2 linked regions of the Alkalilimnicola ehrlichii MLHE-1 genome follow. The protein of the gene in region 2 interacts with the protein of the main gene of each other region in a pairwise test. Links are inferred from orthologs where the notes say so. Each region holds a gene or a part of one and is shown on either strand. Other genes may lie near its edges.

What was found.
Region 1: the proteins of bioB (region 2) and MLG_RS08810 interact in binary tests that used the Escherichia coli proteins (3 or more experiments, as listed by UniProt). The link is inferred for Alkalilimnicola ehrlichii MLHE-1 from one-to-one orthologs.

The regions. Positions count from the first base shown.
Region 1 is NC_008340.1:1,972,312-1,981,784, reverse strand. Bases 4,867-7,788 are described here. They hold MLG_RS08810 (class II glutamine amidotransferase), read left to right. Parts: upstream 4,867-5,882; coding sequence 5,883-6,695; downstream 6,696-7,788. Other genes in these bases: MLG_RS08805 (BaiN/RdsA family NAD(P)/FAD-dependent oxidoreductase), read left to right, coding at 6,766-7,788; MLG_RS08815 (M14 family metallopeptidase), read right to left, coding at 4,867-5,765. Outside these bases: MLG_RS08840 (hypothetical protein), read left to right, coding at 1-359; MLG_RS08835 (ribose-phosphate diphosphokinase), read right to left, coding at 331-1,308; MLG_RS08830 (hypothetical protein), read right to left, coding at 1,368-1,964; MLG_RS08825 (archease), read left to right, coding at 2,156-2,596; MLG_RS08820 (RtcB family protein), read left to right, coding at 2,627-4,054; more of MLG_RS08815, read right to left, coding at 4,044-4,866; more of MLG_RS08805, read left to right, coding at 7,789-7,959; MLG_RS08800 (D-alanine--D-alanine ligase family protein), read left to right, coding at 8,051-9,082; MLG_RS08795 (CocE/NonD family hydrolase), read right to left, coding at 9,122-9,473.
Region 2 is NC_008340.1:2,761,217-2,770,653, reverse strand. Bases 226-3,111 are described here. They hold bioB (biotin synthase BioB), read left to right. Parts: upstream 226-1,104; coding sequence 1,105-2,118; downstream 2,119-3,111. Other genes in these bases: bioF (8-amino-7-oxononanoate synthase), read left to right, coding at 2,115-3,111; MLG_RS12320 (ComF family protein), read right to left, coding at 226-733. Outside these bases: more of MLG_RS12320, read right to left, coding at 1-225; more of bioF, read left to right, coding at 3,112-3,290; MLG_RS12305 (alpha/beta fold hydrolase), read left to right, coding at 3,287-4,048; malonyl-ACP O-methyltransferase BioC, read left to right, coding at 4,045-4,920; MLG_RS12295 (MAPEG family protein), read left to right, coding at 4,974-5,360; MLG_RS12290 (putative signal transducing protein), read left to right, coding at 5,357-5,671; MLG_RS12285 (ATP-binding protein), read left to right, coding at 5,742-7,631; MLG_RS12280 (HD domain-containing phosphohydrolase), read left to right, coding at 7,628-9,070; MLG_RS12275 (molecular chaperone TorD family protein), read right to left, coding at 9,144-9,437. UniProt on the Escherichia coli protein: Catalyzes the conversion of dethiobiotin (DTB) to biotin by the insertion of a sulfur atom into dethiobiotin via a radical-based mechanism.

The sequences.
Region 1 (9,473 bases), 790 kb from region 2 along the record:
ACGTCTGCCTGTGTGATACCCCGGTAGTGATCGACGGCCTGGAGTTCAGCCTTGCCCTCCGTCAGGTAGACCCTTTCGACGAGCTGGCCTTCCTGGGTATGGAGTGCGACCGGCTGGGGGCGCCCTGGATCGGCCCGCGACTGATCCGCCAGTGCGGCGAGGCCCTGGATGACCACCCCGGCGCCCCGCTGCTGGCCTTCTACACTGCGTACCGGGCTTGCCTGCGGGCGCGCCTGGCGCTCGCCCACCTGCTGGAACCCGACCCGCGCAGCCCGGAGCGGTGGGTGCCGCTGGCCGCCGACTACCTGTCCCTGGCTGAAAGGGCCGCGGCTAACCTGGGCCCTCCAGCAACTCGGTGAGCGAGCCGCCCTTGTGGGTGCGGCGGATGGCCTCCGCGAACAGCGGCGCGGCGCTGACAATCTCCAGGCGTTGCTCCGCCACCGCGGGGTCGAGGCGGTCGGGGGGGACGGTGTCGGTGATGAGGATCCGCTCCAGCGCGGAGTCACTGAGCACCCGCCCGGCGTCACCGGTGAACAGCCCGTGGGCGGCCAGCCCGACCACCCGCGCTGCGCCCTGACGCCGGCAGGCCGCGGCGGCGCGGGCCAGGGTACCGCCGCTGCTGATCAGATCATCCATCAGCCACACCGAGGCCCCGGCCACGTCGCCCACCAGGGCCTCACCGCTCACCACCCCCTCGCTGCGCCGCTTCTCCACGAACGCCGCGCCCACCGGCCGGTCCAGCAGGGCGGCCAGGGTCTCCTGAAAGCCCTGCGCGCGCTTGACGCCGCCCGGGTCGGGGGAGGCGACCACCACCGGGTCGTTCTCGCAGCGCCCGCGGATGTGGGCGGCGAACAAGCGGCGGGTGTCCAGCGGATGGGCCTGGCAGCGGAAGGCGTTCTGGAAGGCCGCCCGGTTGTGCACCTCCAGGGTGATCACCGCGTCGATGCCCATGGCCTCGAGCAACTGCGCCAGGTAGCGGGTGGTGACCGGGTCGCGCGGCTTGGTCTGGCGGTCCTTGCGGGCGTAGGCGAGGTAGGGGATGACGGCGGTGACCCGGGCCGCGCCGGCCTGGCGCACGGTGGCCAGAAAGAACAGCAGGCGCGCCAGGCGCTCGTTCACCCCCTGCGCCGGGTCGCCGTGCAGGCTCTGCAGGACGTAGACGTCCTCGCCGCGTACGCCGGTCAGCGGGCGCGCCTTGTGCTCACCGTCCTCGAACTCGCGCTCCTCGTGCTCGGCCAGGGGCGATCCCAGGGCCTCGGCCACGCGGGCACCGAAATCCCGACTGGCGTTGAGTGCGAACAGTTTCATCGGCTCACCCTGTGGTCGTCCCTGCCCGTCTGGCGTTGCGGCCGCCTCATTGCGGCCTGTCAGATGCCCGGGCCCGTCGCCGGGAAGTAGCCGCGTTTCTCCAGCATGGCCGCATAGGCGGCGATGCCGCCGTAGCGGTCGATCTCGGAAAGCTGCAGCGCCAGGATGCGGCGGGCGTCCTCGTCCAGGAGCTCGCGGGGTGCGATCTCCCCGTCATTGTCCATGGCGTGCTCGGTAATGTAGGTCTTCATCCCGATCACCGGGAACTGCACCGCGTGGTAGTAGCGGTAGCCCCGGTCGTCCAGGCCGTGGTTCAGGTACATGTACGCGTCACGGTCACGCTTGAAGTAGTGGATGGCCACATGGGGGTGTACCCGGACCACCCGGATGCGCACCGTGTGGCGGCTGTCGCCGGCCGGGGCATCGGGGTAGGTCAGGGTCAGCTCGGTGCTGTAGCGGCGCAGCCGGTTGAAGTTGGCATCCACCCGGGTCAGGGCCGCCACCGGCTGCCGCGCCGGGTCGGCGAGGGCGGTGCCCGGGGATGGGGAGTAATCCACCCGCAGCCCGGCCCGGGGTTCAGCAGCGGGCGCCGACAGAACGGCGAACCCCGCGAGGGCGAGGGCCAGGGTGCCTGCAAGCAGCCATCTTGCGCGCATGTTCGGACTCCGCATTGGCATTCATGGCGCTTTGCGGCCATGGTAAGGGGTAAGGCGTGGACGCCGTGGGGCGGGCACCAGGTGCGGGCCCTTGTCGCCACTATAGAAGAGCCGCCGGCCGCCCTCCATGGACGGCCGGCCCGGTCCGGGATCGGTTAGATCGGGAGGGCGCGGTGCAGGAGAATGACGCGATGAGCATGGCGCAGCGCGAGCAATCGGAGCGGGGCTGGGCGTTGGAGCCGCACGATGCCGACGTGCGGGTGTGTGGCTGGGGCCCCACCCCGGAGGCCGCCTTCGAGCAGGCGGCGGTGGCGCTGACCCGGGTGGTCACCGACGCCCCGCTGGCCGCCCGCGAGCGGGTGGATGTGCACTGCCAGGCCCCGGACAGGGAGCTGTTGCTGGTGGACTGGCTGAACGCCGTCATCTATGAGATGGCGGTGGGCGGTCTGTTGTTCGGCGACTACTCGGTGCGGCTGCGGGGCGATCGGTTGGAAGCCAGCCTGTGGGGCGAGCCGGTGGACCGCGCCCGCCATGCCCCGGCCTGCGAGCCCAAAGGCGCCACCTACACCGCCCTGAGCGTCGGCCGCGACCGGCAGGGGCGTTGGACAGCGGGCTGCGTCGTGGACGTCTGAGCGGCGGAGCCCGAAACCTCGGAGGCTGTCATGGATACCTCACGTTTGACCCGCATCGACGAGACGAGCTGGCAGATTGAGCCCAGTGGCGCCATGCGGGTGCCCGGCATCATCTACGGTGACGAGACGCTGATCCGGGCCATGGACGACAAGGTGGCCGAGCAGACCGCCAACGTCGCCTCGCTGCCCGGTATCGTCAAGGGCGCCTACGTGATGCCGGACGCCCACTGGGGCTATGGCTTTCCCATCGGCGGCGTGGCCGCCTTCGACCCGAATGAGGGCGGGGTGGTGTCCGCCGGCGGCGTGGGCTTCGATGTCTCCTGCGGGGTGCGCACCCTGCTCACCGGGCTGACGGTGCCGGAGGTGCGCCGTGTGCAGGAGCGCCTGGCCGATGCCCTGATGTCGAGCATCCCCGCCGGGGTCGGCAGCCACAGCGGCATCACCCTGCAGGGCCGGGAGATGGATGCCATGCTGCGCGGCGGCGCCGCCTGGGCGGTGGAGAAGGGATGGGGCGGGGCCGAGGACCTGGCGCGCATTGAGGAGCGGGGCCGGATGGAGGGGGCCGATCCCGACTGCGTGTCCGAGCGGGCCAAGAAGCGCCAGCGCCGGGAGATGGGCACTCTGGGCTCGGGCAACCACTACCTGGAGGTGCAGGCGGTGGAGACCCTCTACGATCCGGATACCGCGGCCGTGCTCGGCCTGGCCGAGGGCGATGTGGTGGTGACCATTCACTGCGGCTCGCGCGGTCTGGGCCATCAGATCGGCACCGAGTTCCTGCGTGACATGCTGCCCGCCGCCGCCGAGGCTGGCATCCACCTGCCGGACCGGGAACTGGCCTGTGCCCCCATCCACTCGCCCATCGGCGAGCGCTACCTGGGGGCCATGCGCAGCGCCATTAACTGCGCCCTGGCCAACCGGCAGATCCTGGGGGAGTTCGCCCGCGAGGTCTTCGCCCGTTTCTTCCCCGACCATCCGCTGGACCTGCTCTACGACGTCTCGCACAACACCTGCAAGGTCGAGACCCATACCGTGGATGGCCGGCCGCGCCGGCTTTTCGTCCACCGCAAGGGCGCCACCCGGGCCTTTGGCCCGGCCCACGCCGATCTGCCCGAGGCGCTGCGTGGGGTCGGTCAGCCGGTGCTGATCGGCGGCAGCATGGGCACCGGCTCGCACATCCTGGTGGGCACGGGGGCCGGCGACAAGGCCTTCTCCTCCGCCTGCCACGGTGCCGGCCGGGCCATGTCCCGGCGCGCGGCGCTGAAGCGCTGGCGCGGCCGCCAGGTGGTGGACGAACTGGCCGAACGCGGGATCCTGATCCGCAGTCCCTCGATGCGCGGTGTGGCGGAGGAGGCCCCGGGCGCCTACAAGGATGTGGACCAGGTGGTGATCGCCGCCGAACGGGCGGGGCTGGCGCGCCGGGTGGCGCACCTGCGCCCGCTGATCTGCGTCAAGGGGTGAGTCGCCGGGTCTGTGCCAGGGTCCCGAGCCGGGTGCTTCGGACGCTCAGCGTGACTGTGCCCCGGCCCCGCACCACCCAGCGTGCCCGGGCCTGATGGCTGCTGCCCCGTGAGCGCTGGAACCAGGGCATGTGCGCCATGTTCCCCAATCCGCGGCCCCAGCCGTCGAGATGGCCAAGGGCTTGGCGGGCCGGCTGGCCCTCGGTCAGGGTACAGCCCTCCAGCCAGAGTTCGGTTTCCACACCGTCGTTCCAGGGCCGACTGCGGCCGGCGGCTACGCCGTAGGTGGGCAGGTAGCCGTGATTCGCCACGACCGCGATGATCTCCCAGTGGTCGTCCCCCAGCGGGCGGCATTCCAGCCCGGCGATAGTCAGTCGGGGTAGCAGGGCGGCAGCCCGCAACCAATAGGTGGCGATGCCGTCACAGATGTCGGGCAGCGCTTCGGGGGGCGGGTTCCAGATGCCGATGCTGGGGTCCAGCCCGCCAACCTCTACCGGCCCGATTTGCGGGTGCTTGAGGGGCAACCAGGGCCGGAAGAGCCGTTGGCGGTTGTGCTCGGCATCCCACTGGGCCAGCCGTTCCATGTCGCCACGGTGCAGGCTGGTGTAGAGGTCCACGAAGCGTTTCGGGCGGGGCAGGTCGAGCCGGCGGAAGAGGTCCCAGAGTTCACAGACCTGGGCCAGGCAGGCGCGTTGGTGATAGGCGAAGTCGGTCAGGTCCCCGTAAAGCGGGGTCTCGGGTTCGTAGGTGAACTCCTCGAAGCCGCTGACCGTGGGATAGCCGGTGAGCATTTCGCCCCAGGCGGCCAATTGGCGGTAGAGCGCCAGGTCATCCTGGTCCATGGCGGCGTCCGGGGCGCCGGTCAGCGGGCGGATGAAGACCCCGCCGAAGGTGTGTAGATCGAGCCAGGCGTAGATGTTGGGATGGCGGGTGGCGAAATCGAGCACCGCGTGGGTCTCGGGCTCGGAGCCTGGAAAGTGCCCAGCGCCGGTCTGGTCCGGCTCTGGCCGCCAGTTCCAGGGAAAGTTGCGGTTGAAATCGGGGGTGTCTCGCAACGGTTCCGGCTCCGGCACGGTGTGGCCATCCCAGTGACGGATGAGCCCCTCCGGGTAGAGGCGGTAATAGGGGGGTGGGTCGTCCAGTTCACGGGGCAGCATCAGCCCGGCATGCCGGGGCGAGGCGACGAACGGCCCGGCCGGATCCTCCATCCGCAGATAGCGGCAGCGGCCATCGCCGTCCAAGTCGCTCGGTTCCCAACGGGGGGTGTCGGGGGCGTGGGGGCTGCGCCGGGGTGCCGAGCGCACGAAGCCGCCGTGATGAAGCACCTGTTCCGCACCGTCGGGCGAGACGCGCGGGCAGATGTAGAAGAGCACGCCGCGGAGTTGTTCCTCCAGATGGGGCAGCAGTCCGCCGTGGGTGTTGGCACCGCTCAGGTGGAGTTGCAGGGCCGCCTCGGCCACGGCCAGCGCCACGCTGGAGCCGGCCAACTCCGAACCGTGCATGTTGCCGTTCACCCAGACGGCGGGACGCGACCGCTCCGGCCGCCTGCCCACGGTGAGCAGCCAGATCTCGCGGCCCTCCGGGCTGGTGCCCAGGCTCTCCAGGCGGGCCACCTCCGGGTGCGCCGACGCCCAGTGCTGCAACTGCCCGGTGAGGGTGTCGTAATCCAGGTATTGGTGCCGGAAGGGCTCGATGTCGGTGGGTGCACCCATGCCTGTCTCCAACAGCGGTTGGCCGTGTGTTCCCAGTATGGGCCAGACGCCCAGGGAGCGACGGGGTGGGGTAGACTGAGGCCGTCGAGAGCAAGGTCTTTCACGACGGGAACGGACATGTGCGAACTGCTGGCGATGAGCGCCAATACCCCTACGGATCTTTGCTTCAGCTTCACCGGCCTGGCCCGCCGGGGCGGGGCCGCCGGGCCGCACAAGGACGGTTGGGGGGTGGCCTTCTACGAGGGCCGCGGGGTGCGGGTGTTCCACGATCCCCAGCCCAGCGCCGACTCGCGCATTGCCGAGATCGTCCAGACCCAGCCGATCAAGAGCCGCGCCGCCATTTGCCACATCCGCCAGGCCAACGTCGGCTGCGTCGGGCTGGAGAACACCCACCCCTTCATCCGCGAACTCTGGGGGCGGTACTGGACCTTCGCCCACAACGGGCAGCTGCACGGCTTCAAGGCCCGGCCTGGGGTCTACCGGCCGGTCGGAGACACCGACAGCGAGCACATCTTCTGTGACCTGCTCAACCGCATTCGGGCGGAGTACACCCCGGAGGTGGCGGACGACGACCTGCTGCGCACGGTGGTGGCGGCCTCGGCAGAGTATGCCCGCCAGGGGGTGTTCAACCTGCTGCTCAGCAACGGCCGCTGGGTGTTCACCTTCTGCAGTACCCGGATGGTGGCCATCACCCGGCGCGCGCCCTTCGGGCCCGCGCGCCTTAAGGACGCTGACGTCACCGTGGACTTTGAGGCGGTGACCACCCCGCGCGATGTGGTCAGCGTGATCGCCACCGAGGCGCTGACCAGCGACGAGCGCTGGGACGACTACCAGCCTGGGGAGTGGCGCATGTGGCAGGATGGTGAGGTGGTGGCCTGCGGGCGGGAGTCCATCCCGCGCTGGTCGCACCCGGATCCGGAGCGACTCTGAGGCCGCTACCGGGGCCGGGTTACCCCGGCCCGGTCGGTCCCGCCCGGCAAAGGGGGTAGAATCCCCGCCCATGGCCTCTCGCTCCCCATACCCGCATTACGATGTCATCGTGATCGGCGCCGGCGCCGCCGGGCTGATGTGCGCGCTCACCGCCGGCGGGCGTGGCCGCCGGGTGCTGGTGCTGGACCATGCCAACAAGGTGGGCAAGAAGATCCTGATGTCCGGCGGTGGGCGGTGCAATTTCACCAACATCCACTGCGGGCCCGAGCACTTTCTGTCGGCCAACCCGCACTTCGTCAAATCGGCCCTCAGTCGCTACACCCCCTGGCACTTCATCGCCTTGGTGGAACAGCACGGCATCCCCTACCACGAAAAGAAGCTGGGCCAGCTCTTCTGCGACCGCTCCTCCAAGGATATCGTCGGCATGCTGCTGGCGGAGTGCCGGGCGGTGGGGGTGGCGATCCGTACCCGCTCGCCGGTCAGCGACCTGCGGCTGGGGGCACCGCACTGGCTGTCCACTCCGCAGGGCCCGGTGACGTGTTCATCGCTGGTGATTGCCACCGGCGGCTACTCGATTCCGAAGATGGGTGCCACCGGCTTCGGCTTCGACCTGGCGCGGTCGCTGGGGATTCCGGTACGGCCCACCCGTGCGGCGCTGGTGCCGGTGACCCTGGAGGGGCGCAAGCGGCGCCAGCTGCAGGACCTGGCCGGGGTGGCCCTGGACAGCGTCACCCGCGCCGGCGGGGCCGCCTTCCGCGAGAATATCCTGTTCACCCACCGTGGGCTCAGTGGGCCGGCGATCCTCCAGGCCTCGTCCTACTGGCAGCCCGGCGAGCCGCTGGAGATCGACCTGTTTCCCGACACGGATCTGGCCGGGCACCTGGAGGCGATGCGCCGGGAGCGCCCGCGTCTGACCCTGAAGAAGCTGCTGGGCGAGCAACTCACCCGCCGTGTGGCCCAGCGCTGGTGTGAACTCTGGCTGCCGGACAGGCGCCTGGAGCAGTTGACCGGCGAGGACATACGCCGGATCCAGCAGGCCTGCCAGCCCTGGACGGTCTGGCCCGATGGCACCGAAGGGTACCGTACCGCCGAGGTGACCCTGGGCGGGGTCGACACCCATGCGCTATCTTCCAAGACCATGGCCTGTCGTGATCACCCGGGGCTCTACTTCATCGGTGAGGTGGTGGATGTCACGGGCCACCTGGGTGGTCATAACTTTCAGTGGGCCTGGGCGTCGGGGCATGCGGCGGGGCAGCATGTGTAGAAGGGCGCCCCCCGTGGCCCTGGCCCGTTCTCACCCCGGGGGGCAGTTAGGGCCCCGGTCCCCTCCTTGCAACCAGGGTGTTACGCCATCCATGATTACAGCCGCTGAATCGCAGCCTGTCCACCTTGCCGTGCTGGCCGGGGACCCGCGCCTGCCCTACGACTACGGTGTGGACGGGCGCTTTGGGGAGTCGGAGGTGGAGGCGGTACGCCAGGCCCGGGTGGCGCTGGAGACGCTGGGTGGCTATCGGGTTGAGGTGCTGGATGACCACGACCGGCTGTTCGACCGGCTGCGGGAGGCCCCGCCCGATCTGGCGCTTAACTTTTGTGACACCGGCTACCGCAACCAGCTGCGCCACGAGCAGAACGTACCGGCCCTATTGGAGCTGCTGGAGATCCCTTACACCGGTGCCACGCCGGCCTGCATGAGCATCTGCGGCGACAAGGCGCTGGTGCGGCTGCTGGCAGCCAGCCACGGCATCCCGGTGCCCAATGAGACCTTCGTCGATCTTACCGCGGACCCCATGGTGTTGCCCGAGCTCTACCCGGCGCTGATCAAGCCCAATGCCGGTTGCGGCAGCCAGGGGGTGACCCCCGACTCGGTGGTCCATGACGCCCAGCAGGCGCGGGCCTGCCTGGAGCAGCTGGCGCTGGAGCCGGAACGCCCGCAGGCCTTGATCCAGGACTTTCTCACCGGTGCCGAGTACACCCTGGGACTGGTAGGCAATCCGGAGACCGGCTTCACCGTGCTGCCGTTGCTGGAGATCGACTACTCGCGGCTGCCGGCCGACCTGCCGCCCATTCTCTCCTACGGTTCCAAGGTGGACCCGAACTCCGCCTACTGGCAGAGCCTGCGCTTCAAGCCCGCCGAATTGGCACCGGAGCACCAGGCCGCGATGGTGGAGCACAGTGTCTTCCTGTTCGAGCGCCTGGGCTTTCGGGATTACGCCCGCTTCGACTACCGGTGCGGGGTCGACGGCGTGCCCCGGCTACTGGACGCCAACTTCAACCCCACCTGGAGCTACGACGGCAAGATGGCGATCATGGCCGGTTGGGCCGGCTATGAGTACGCGGACCTGCTGGCGCTGTTGCTGGACACGGCCCGCCGCCGCTACGGGATCTGACATCGTTCCGGCCGGGGACAGCCGGCAAGGTCTGACGCATTACAGGAGCAGCCGGGGGATGGCCTCGTTCCACTCCCGGCTGGCTACGCGGGCCCCGTTCTCGTAGGCGTCCAGGATCGCCTGGATGAAGAAATGCTCGGCATCGGCGGTGAGGCGGATGCGGGCGTCGATGCGCACCGCCCAGTCGCCGCGCTGGAAGCGGGTCTCCTGCTCGATGACGGCCTCGGCGGACAACGGGTCCTGCTCCTGGATACGGAACACCCGACGCATGGTGGAGCCCAGGGTGAGATCGATGTCCTCGATCCGGGCCAGGGCCGCGCCACCCACGTCACCGGCGTCCCCGAAGGCGGTATAGGTGGTCTCGTCGTTGGTCAGGTCCACGGCGATACTG
Region 2 (9,437 bases):
GGGCCGGGGGTGGGGTGCGCGCCACCGCCCAGGCCTCCACCACCTCCACCCCGGCGGCCTTCAGACACCCGGCGATCTCATCCAGCGTCGCCCCCGTGGTCATCACGTCATCGACCAGCGCCACGTGCTGCGCCGGCGGCGCCCCCTCCAGCACAAAGGCCCCGCGCACATTCCCCGACCGGCGCGCCCGGTCCAACCCGCTCTGGGCGCTGGTCGCCCGCACCCGCCGCACCCCGTGCCAGACCCGCCGCCCAGACAGGATCCGGGTGATATGCCGGGCCAGCTCCATCGCCTGGTTGTAGCCGCGCTCAATCAGCCGAGACCGGTGCAGCGGGACCGGCACCAGCACCTCCGGCAGCGCCTCCCCTCGCGCCCCCGCCGCTTGTGCCAGCAACGTCCCCAGCACCCGCCCGGTGGCCAGGCCGCCATGGAACTTGAAACCGGTCACCAGGCGATCCACCGGAAACCGGTAATCCAGCGGCACCACGGCCTTATCGAACCGTGGCGGCCAGCATAGGCAATCCGCACACAACCCGTCCGCCGCGCTGTCCTCCGGCAACGGCTGCCCGCAACGGGCGCAGGGGTTCACCACCCATGGCAGGTCCGCCTGGCAGCCGGCACACAGATCCAGCGCCGGCGGCTGCCCCGGCTCACCGCAAAGCACGCAGCGGGGCGGATAGAGCCGGTCCAGGCCGTGACCGATCGCCCGCAACCAGTGGTGGATACCGTCCATGGCATTGCTCCGTTCATCCGAGTGACCCCACCCAGTGTAGCGCCACCGATCGGCCCCTTTAATGAAAATTGGTGGTAAACCGAAGCAACTGCAATGAGGTTGACGGTGAGTCGCGCGGTGATAGGATTCGCTGATCGGGACGTTGCCGTGTTGGCTTGAGGGGGCGGGCGCGGTTTCGGTCGGGCCTCCGATTGCGCACCCCTTCGGGGTTCCCTGCGCTACTCACAAAATGTCGGCGGCGCGAACTCGCTTCGCTCGGACAGGCGCGCCTTTTCTCCGACATTTTGTTGCGTTGCTCGGTGCGCAAAAGTCGGCCCGACCGAAACCGCGCCCGCCCCCTCAAGCCAACCCAGCCGGGAGCCACCAAGAGCATGGGAGCCACCAAATCAATGACCGCCACAACCCAAACACCCCGCCACGACTGGTCTAAAGACGAAGTCCTGGCCCTGTTCGAGCAGCCCTTCAACGACCTGCTCCACCAAGCCCAGACCACCCACCGGGCCCACTTCGACCCCAACACCGTCCAGGTCAGCACCCTGCTCAGCATCAAGACCGGCGCCTGCCCGGAGGACTGCAAATACTGCCCCCAGAGCGTGCGCTACGACACCGGCCTGGAACGCGAGCAAATCCTGGCCGTGGAAGAGGTGGTGGCGGCCGCCCGCCGGGCCCGGGACGCCGGTGCTACCCGCTTCTGTATGGGCGCCGCCTGGCGCTCGCCCAAAGACCGCGACCTGGAGACCGTCGAGGCCATGGTGCGCGAGGTCAAGGCCCTGGGCCTCGAGACCTGCCTCACCCTCGGCATGCTCCGCGACGGCCAGGCCGAACGCCTGCGCGAGGCCGGGCTCGACTACTACAACCACAACCTCGACACCTCCGAGGACTACTACGACGAAATCATCACCACCCGCAGCTACCAGGACCGCCTCGACACCCTCGCCCGGGTGCGCGACGCCGGCCTCAAGACCTGCTGCGGCGGCATCATCGGCATGGGCGAAACCCGCCAGGACCGCGCCGAACTGCTGCGTACCCTGGCCAGCCTGCCGGTGCAGCCGCAGAGCGTCCCCATCAACCAGCTCGTCCAGGTCCCCGGCACCCCGCTGCACGGCGTCGAGCCCCCCGACCCCTTCGAATTCGTCCGCACCATCGCCGTCGCCCGCATCCTCATGCCGGCCAGCTACGTCCGCCTCTCCGCCGGCCGCGAGCAGATGTCCGACGAACTGCAGGCCCTCTGCTTCCTGGCCGGCGCCAACAGCATCTTCTACGGCGACAAGCTGCTCACCACCGGCAACCCGGAGGCCGACAAGGACCGCCGCCTGCTGGCCCGTCTGGGCATGGGGTTTGAGGCGCACGCCTGCGCCCAGGCCGAGGCCGAGGACCTGGGATGAACGCCGGCGCCCTGAGCCGGATGCTGTCCGAGGGCCTGGCCGCCCGCCGGGCGGAGGGGCTTTACCGCAGCCCGCGCGTGCTCAAGAGCGTCGACGGGGCCTGCGGTCTCACCGCCGACGGCCGGACCGTCGTCGTCTTCTGCGCCAACGACTACCTCGGGCTGGCCAGCGATCCGCGTCCCGGCCGGGTCATGGCCCGGGTGGCCGAAGAGCAGGGTGCCGGTAGCGGCGCCGCCCATCTGGTCAGTGGCCACCGCCCGGAGCACGAAGCGCTGGAACGGGCCCTGGCCGACTGGACCGGCCGCGAGGCCGCACTGCTCTTCTCCACCGGATACATGGCCAACCTCGGCGTCATCGACGCCCTCGTGGGCCGCGGCGATACCGTGTTCGAGGACCGCCTTAACCACGCCTCGCTGCTGGACGGTGCCCGGCTGTCGGGCGCCCGGCTGCGCCGCTACCGCCATGGTGATGTGGACCACCTGGCCCGGCGGCTCGCGGAGGATGGCGGGCGGCACCGGCTGATCGTCACCGATGGTGTCTTCAGCATGGACGGCGACCGCGCCCCGGTGGCGGAGCTGGCCCGCCTGGCACGGGACCACGGTGCCTGGCTCATGGTGGACGACGCCCATGGCCTGGGGGTACTGGGCGAGAAGGGCGGCGGGCTGTTGGAACAGAGCGGACTGGATCAGGACGATGTGCCCGTGCTGGTCGGTACCCTGGGCAAGGCCGTGGGCAGCTTCGGCGCCTTCGTTGCCGGCCGCCGGCTCCTGATCGACCACCTGGTCCAATCCGCGCGCACCTGGATCTACACCACCGCGCCGTCCCCGGCCCAGACCGCTGCCACCGTCGAGGCGGTGCGCCTGGCCCGCCACGAAACCTGGCGGCGCGAACACCTGCGCGCCCTGGTCCGGCGCTTCCGGGCGGGCATCGCCGACTTGGGACTGGATCTGATGCCCTCCGAGACCCCTATCCAGCCGATCGTGGTGGGCGAGGCCGATCAGGCGTTACAGGCCAGCCGCGCGCTGGAGGAGCGCGGCTACCTGGTCACCGCCATCCGGCCCCCCACTGTCCCCAAGGGCACCGCCCGCCTGCGCGTCACCCTCAGCGCCGCCCACACGCCCCAGCAGGTGGATGGCCTGGTGGCTGCGCTGGGACAGGTCCTGGGCCAATGATGCGTGCGGTCACCGAAGGGCGGGGCCCGGAGGGCCTGGTGCTGGTTCACGGCTGGGGCTTCGACCACCGGGTCTTCGACCCCTGGCTGCCCCGCCTGACGCAGCGTTGGCGGGTCACCCGAACGGACCTGCCGGGGCATGGTGGGAGCGCGCCACTGCCAGCGGATGCCGGCCTGGAGGCTTGGGCCGACGCCGTCCGCCTGGCGGTCCCCGAGGACGCCATCTGGGTGGGCTGGTCGCTGGGGGCCCTGCCGCTGCTGGCCGCCGCTGCCCGGGGCGCGCGACCCCGAGCGCTGCTGCTCCTCGCCGCCACCCCCTGCTTCTGCCAACGGGACGGTTGGCCTTACGGCCTGCTCCGGGAGGAGCTGGATGCCATGATCGGAGGGCTGGCGGAGGACGCGCGCCGGACCCTCCGTGGCTTCCACGCCCTGTTGGGCCGGGCGGGGGCCGGGGACCGCGAGGCGCTGCGCCCGTGGCGGCGCCGTGGCCCCGGTCCGGCGACGGCCCTGGAGCCGGGCCTGAGCCTGCTGCGCGACACCGACCTGCGCGGCCGGCTGGCCGCCATCGACCGCCCGACCACCTGGCTTGCCGGTGGTCGCGATCCGCTTGTCCCCGACGGTGCCGCCAAAGAGGCCGCCCGGGCGATGCCCCGGGCGCGGATGGCGTATCATCCCGAGGCCGGCCATCTGCCGTTCCTGACCCACCCCGAGTGGGTTGCCGGTCACCTTCACCTCCTCAGTCAGCAATGCCGACCATGACTCGAACCCCTCTCGACAAGCGCCAGGTCCGCCGTAACTTCCACCGGGCCGCCGACAGCTATGACCAGGTCGCCGTACTCCAACGGGAAGTCGGCGAGCGGTTGATGGAGCGCCTGCACGTCATCCTGATGCAGCCCGCGATCATCGTCGATGTGGGCTGTGGCACCGGCTTCTGCACCCGGGCACTGCAGGATCACTACCGCAAGGCGCGGGTGATTGGCCTGGACCATGCCCCCAGCATGCTCCGGGCCACCCGGCGCCGGGGCCGCTGGCTACGGCCGATCCGCACCCTCTGCGGCGACGCCGAGCGCCTGCCGCTGGCTGCGGAGAGCGTCGATATGGTGTTCTCCAACCTCGCCCTGCAGTGGATGCCGGACCTGCACCGGGTCTTCGCCGAGTTCCAGCGGGTCCTGCGGCCCGGCGGGCTGCTGATGTTCTCCAGCTTTGGCCCGGACACGCTGAAGGAGCTGCGCGCGGCCTGGGCGCAGGTGGATGACAAGCCCCATGTGCACGAATTTATCGATATGCACGACGTGGGGGACGCCCTGGTGCAGGCCCGCTTCGCCGACCCGGTGATGGACATGGAGTCGTTCACCCTGACTTACGGGGACCCCATGGGGGTGCTGCACGACCTGCGCGGCCTGGGGGCGCGTAACGCCGCAAGCGGACGGGGCCGTGGTCTCACCACCCGGCGCCGGCTGCAGGCCATGTGCCAGGCCTACGAGGCGGCCTACCGGGGGCCGGACGGCCGCATCCCCGCCAGTTGGGAGGTGGTCTACGGCCACGCCTGGGCCAGCGAGGGCCTGCCCCAGCGGCGCGAAGGTGATACCGTCAGCATCAGGGCGGACCACATCCCGGTCCGCAGGCGCTGATCCGGGCGCCGGCGGTCGCATCGCCGTCGGCACCCGTCGCGGGAGGAGGCCCGATGACCCTTGGCTACTGGATGGTCCTGGCGGCGGCGCTGCTGCCGTTTGTCTTTGCCGGTGCGGCCAAATTCGGCGGCGGGCCGGGGTTCGATAACCGCACGCCCCGCGCCTACCTGGCGGCGCTGGAGGGCTGGCGCCAGCGGGCCAACTGGGCCCAGCAGAACCAGTTCGAGGCCTTTCCGCCCTTCGCCGCCGCGGTGATCATCGCCCACCAGGTGGGTGCCGCCCAGGGTGCCGTGGACACCCTGGCGGTCCTCTTCATTCTCCTGCGATTGCTCTACGGCCTATGCTATATCGGCGACCGCCCTGGCCTGCGCAGCCTGGTCTGGATGGCGGCCTTTGCCTGCATCCTGGGGCTGTTCATCGCCGCGGGGGTGGCCGGATGAAGCGGGTCTTCAGTGTTGAGAACCGGATGCTGGTGGAGCGCTACCGCCAGGCGCTGGAGGACGCCGGCATCCCCTGCCAACTGCGTAACGAATTTCTTGGCGGCGGGGCCGGCGAGCTGCCGGTGAACGAGGTTTGGCCGGAGATCTGGGTGGCCGACGAGGATGAGCAGCGCGCACGGACCCTGCTGCAGGAGCTCAAGGCCCGCGAGGCCGATCCCGGGCCCGACTGGACCTGCCCGCGGTGCGGCGAGACCCTGGGCGGACAGTTTGACGCCTGCTGGAACTGTGGTGCGCTTCGCACGGAGGAGTGACCCCGGTATCCGCCGCAAAAACCCCTTGCTAGAATAGGGATAGACACCGCAAACGGGATGGAACGCCCTAATGCCTGCCCCGGCCACCCGCGAAGGCGCTGATCGCCGCATCCGCCGGCTGCGTCTGTACCTGGTGCTGGCGCTGGCGGGCTGGACGGCCACCTTTGGTGGCCTGTCCTGGTGGCTGGTGGGGCACTTCCAGGGCCTGACCGTGGAGCTGGCCTACCAGGAGGCCCGGGCCAACTTCAACAAGGACCAGGCCTTCCGCTTCTGGGGCACCCTGCACGGCGGTGTCTATGTGCCGGTCAGTGACCAGACCCCGCGCAACCCCTACCTGGCCCATCTGCCCGAACGGGATATCACCACCCCCGGCGGTCAGGAGCTGACCCTGATGAACCCCGCCTACATGCTGCGCCAGCTCAACGAGCAGTTCGGCGATCTCTTCGGCGTGCGCGGCAACATCACCAGCCTCGATCCGCTGCGGCCCGAGAACGCCCCCGACGACTGGGAGCGCGATGCCCTGGAGGCCTTCGAGGACGGGGTCGACGAACGCCTGGAGGTGGCCTACATCGAGCAGGAACCCTACCTGCGCTATATGGCCCCCATGGAGACCGACCGGGGGTGCCTCCAGTGCCATGCCCACCAGGGCTATCAGGTGGGGGACATCCGCGGTGGGGTCTCGGTGGCCGTGCCCCTGTCCGGCTATCAGGCGCACGAGGAGGTGGCCATGGGCCGGACCCTGGGCGCCTTCGCCGGCATCTGGCTGCTCGGCCTGCTGGGGCTGGGGTACAGCGGCCAACGGGTGCTGCGTGATGCCCGCTTCCAGCACGCGGCCACGCGGGAGATCCAACGACTGAACGAAGGCCTGGAGCAGCGGGTGCGGGAGCGGACCGCCGAACTGGAGCAGGCGCGTCAGTCGGCCGAAGAGGCCAACCGCGCCAAGAGCGTCTTCCTGGCCAACATGAGCCACGAACTGCGCACGCCGCTCAACGCCATTCTCGGCTTCGCCCGCCTGGCGGGACAGGCCCCGCAGGCCACCCCAGACCAGCGCGAACAGCTCGGTTTCGTGGAGCGCAACGGCGAGCACCTGCTGTCGCTGATCAACGATGTCCTGGACATGGCCAAGATCGAGTCCGGACGCCAGACCCTGGAGGAGGGCGTGGTGGACCTGCCGCGCACGCTCGAGGATGCGGTGGAGGCCCTGCGCCACCGGGCGGAGGGCAAGGGCCTGACCCTGACCCTGGAGGTGGCGGAGGACCTGCCGCGCCACATCCTCAGCGACGGCCGCAAACTGCGCCAGATCCTTATCAACTTGGTCAGCAACGCGGTCAAGTACACCGACGCCGGCCGGGTCGTGCTCAGCGCCCGGCGCCAGTCCGCGGAGCCGAGCGGGGGTCACGATGGCCTGCTGCTGGCGGTCGCCGACACCGGTCGCGGGATCCCTGTGGAGGACCAGGACCGGGTCTTCGAGCCCTTCGTGCAGAGCGGCCGGGTGGGCACCACCGAGGGCACCGGCCTTGGGCTGCCCATCACCCGCGAGTTCGTCGAGCTGATGGGCGGGGAGATTGGCCTGGAGAGCACCTCCGGCGAGGGTTCCCGGTTCACGGTGAGCCTGCCACTGGTGCCGGCAGTGGACGAGGAGCGGGAGCGCCAGCCGGCGCCGCGCCGGCACCTGGGCTTGAACTACCGCTACGCTGAGGGGACGCCGGAGCCCCCGGCCGAGGTTCACCCGGCGGATCGCGTCCCGGAGGACTTCGGCCAGCGCCTGCAGGCCCTCCCGGCGGATCAGCGCCGGGCGCTGGCGCAGGCGCTCCGCGCCGGCGATCTGGATGCCCTGGAGGCCCTGGTGCGTGACATCGGGGAGCAGGACGCGGTGCTGGCCCCGGCGCTGCGGGCCCAGGTCCAGGCCTTCCGCTATCAGGAGATCCTCACGGCGCTCAACGGTGGGGGCGGCGCATGAGTGCCACGGCCCCGGAACCGCAGGCCTCGGGCGAGGTGCTGGTGGTGGACGACAACCCCGCCAACCTGCGGCTCATGGTCAGCGTGTTACGCGAGGGGGGCTACGCTGTCCGGGTAGCGCCCAGCGGCCGGCTGGCGTTGGACTCGGTGCAGGCCCGGCCCGCGGACCTGATCCTGCTGGATATCCGCATGCCGGACCTGGACGGCTACGAGGTCTGCCGTCGTCTCAAGGCCGATCCGGCCCGCCACGACATCCCCGTGATCTTCCTCAGCGCCCTGTGCGAGCCCGCCGACAAGGTCCGGGGCTTCGCGGTGGGGGCGGTGGATTACATCACCAAGCCCTTCGTCGCCGAGGAGGTGCTGGTGCGGGTGCAGAGCCATCTGGCCCTGCACGCCTCGCAGCAGCGACTGGAGGCGCTAGTGGCGGAGCGCACCCGCGCCCTGCGCACCCTGTCCGCTGGCAACCAGGCCCTGGTGCATGCCGATGGCCTGGACGACCTGCTGGCCAATATGCATGACGTGCTGGTGCGGAAGGGGGGCTATGCCAGGGCGTTGATCATGCTCATCGGCGGTCCCTGCTACCCACCGGTCGCCGAGGCGGAGGACGTGGCGGTGCCGGACGCTCCCTGCCTGGGGTTGCCGGCCCCGGCATCCTCGGACGCTGGTGTCCGGACGCTGTTGCTGCCGTTGCGGGACGCCAGGGGCGACTTGGGCTGCCTGCAGGTGGAGAGCCGGAGGCCCGCCCCCTTCGCCGACCCCGACGAGGTGGCACGGCTGATGGAGTTGGCCGGTGATCTGGCCTATGGCGTCCGCAGCCAGCAGGATCGCGCGGAGAGTCAGCGGGCCCAGCAGGCGCTGGAGCAGTCACTGGAACGCACCATTGAGGCCATCGCCGCCACCATCGAGGTGCGCGATCCCTATACCGCCGGCCACCAGCAGCGCACCACCGAGATCGCCGAGGTGATCGCCGAGGAACTGGGCCTGGATGATGCGCGGCGCAAGGGGCTGCATGTGGCCGGCGCCATCCACGACATCGGCAAGGTCGCCATCCCCGTGGAGATCCTCTCGCGCCCGGGGCGGCTGAGTGACCTCGAGTTCGAGATGATCAAGACCCATCCGGCCGTCGGCTACGAGATCATCAAGGGGATCGAGTTCCCCTGGCCGGTGGCGGAGATCATTCGCCAACACCACGAGCGGCTGGACGGCTCCGGTTACCCGGACGGCCTGCGGGGGGAGGCCATCCTGCTGGAAGCACGCATTCTGGCCGTAGCCGACGTGGTCGAGGCCATCTCCTCCCACCGCCCCTACCGGCCCGCCCTGGGGCTGGCCGCGGCGCTGGACGAACTGCGCGCCAAGCGCGGCAGGCTCTACGACCCGGAGGTGGTGGACGCCTGCCTGCGCCTGGCCGCACAGGGCTGCCTGCCGGTGGAGTCCCGGTGACCCGCACCCCTGGCCGGGGCTGGAAGCCTCCCTGGAAGCATCCAGGGGTGTCGCCCTGCACCGCGCCAAGCCCTCAGCCGCCGGGCCCCGTGCGGCAGTCGGGACAGACGTGCAGATGATCGGCCGGCGCTCCCGCCTCCTGTAAATGCGCGATCAGCACCGCCTGGTCGCGCAGGCTCACGAAAGGTGTCCCGCAGCGCGCGCAGGCGGCCATGGCTGGGCCGGTGTCCGGCGCGGATTTGCTCGCACCGGTGGCCTCCCCGGCAACCGAACGGGTGCCGGGAAGCAGACAGCCATCCGGGTCCTGGCCGGTCGTGCCGATCAGCGCCAGCAGCCGTGAGTAGACCTTGGGCAGGCCATGTGCCTG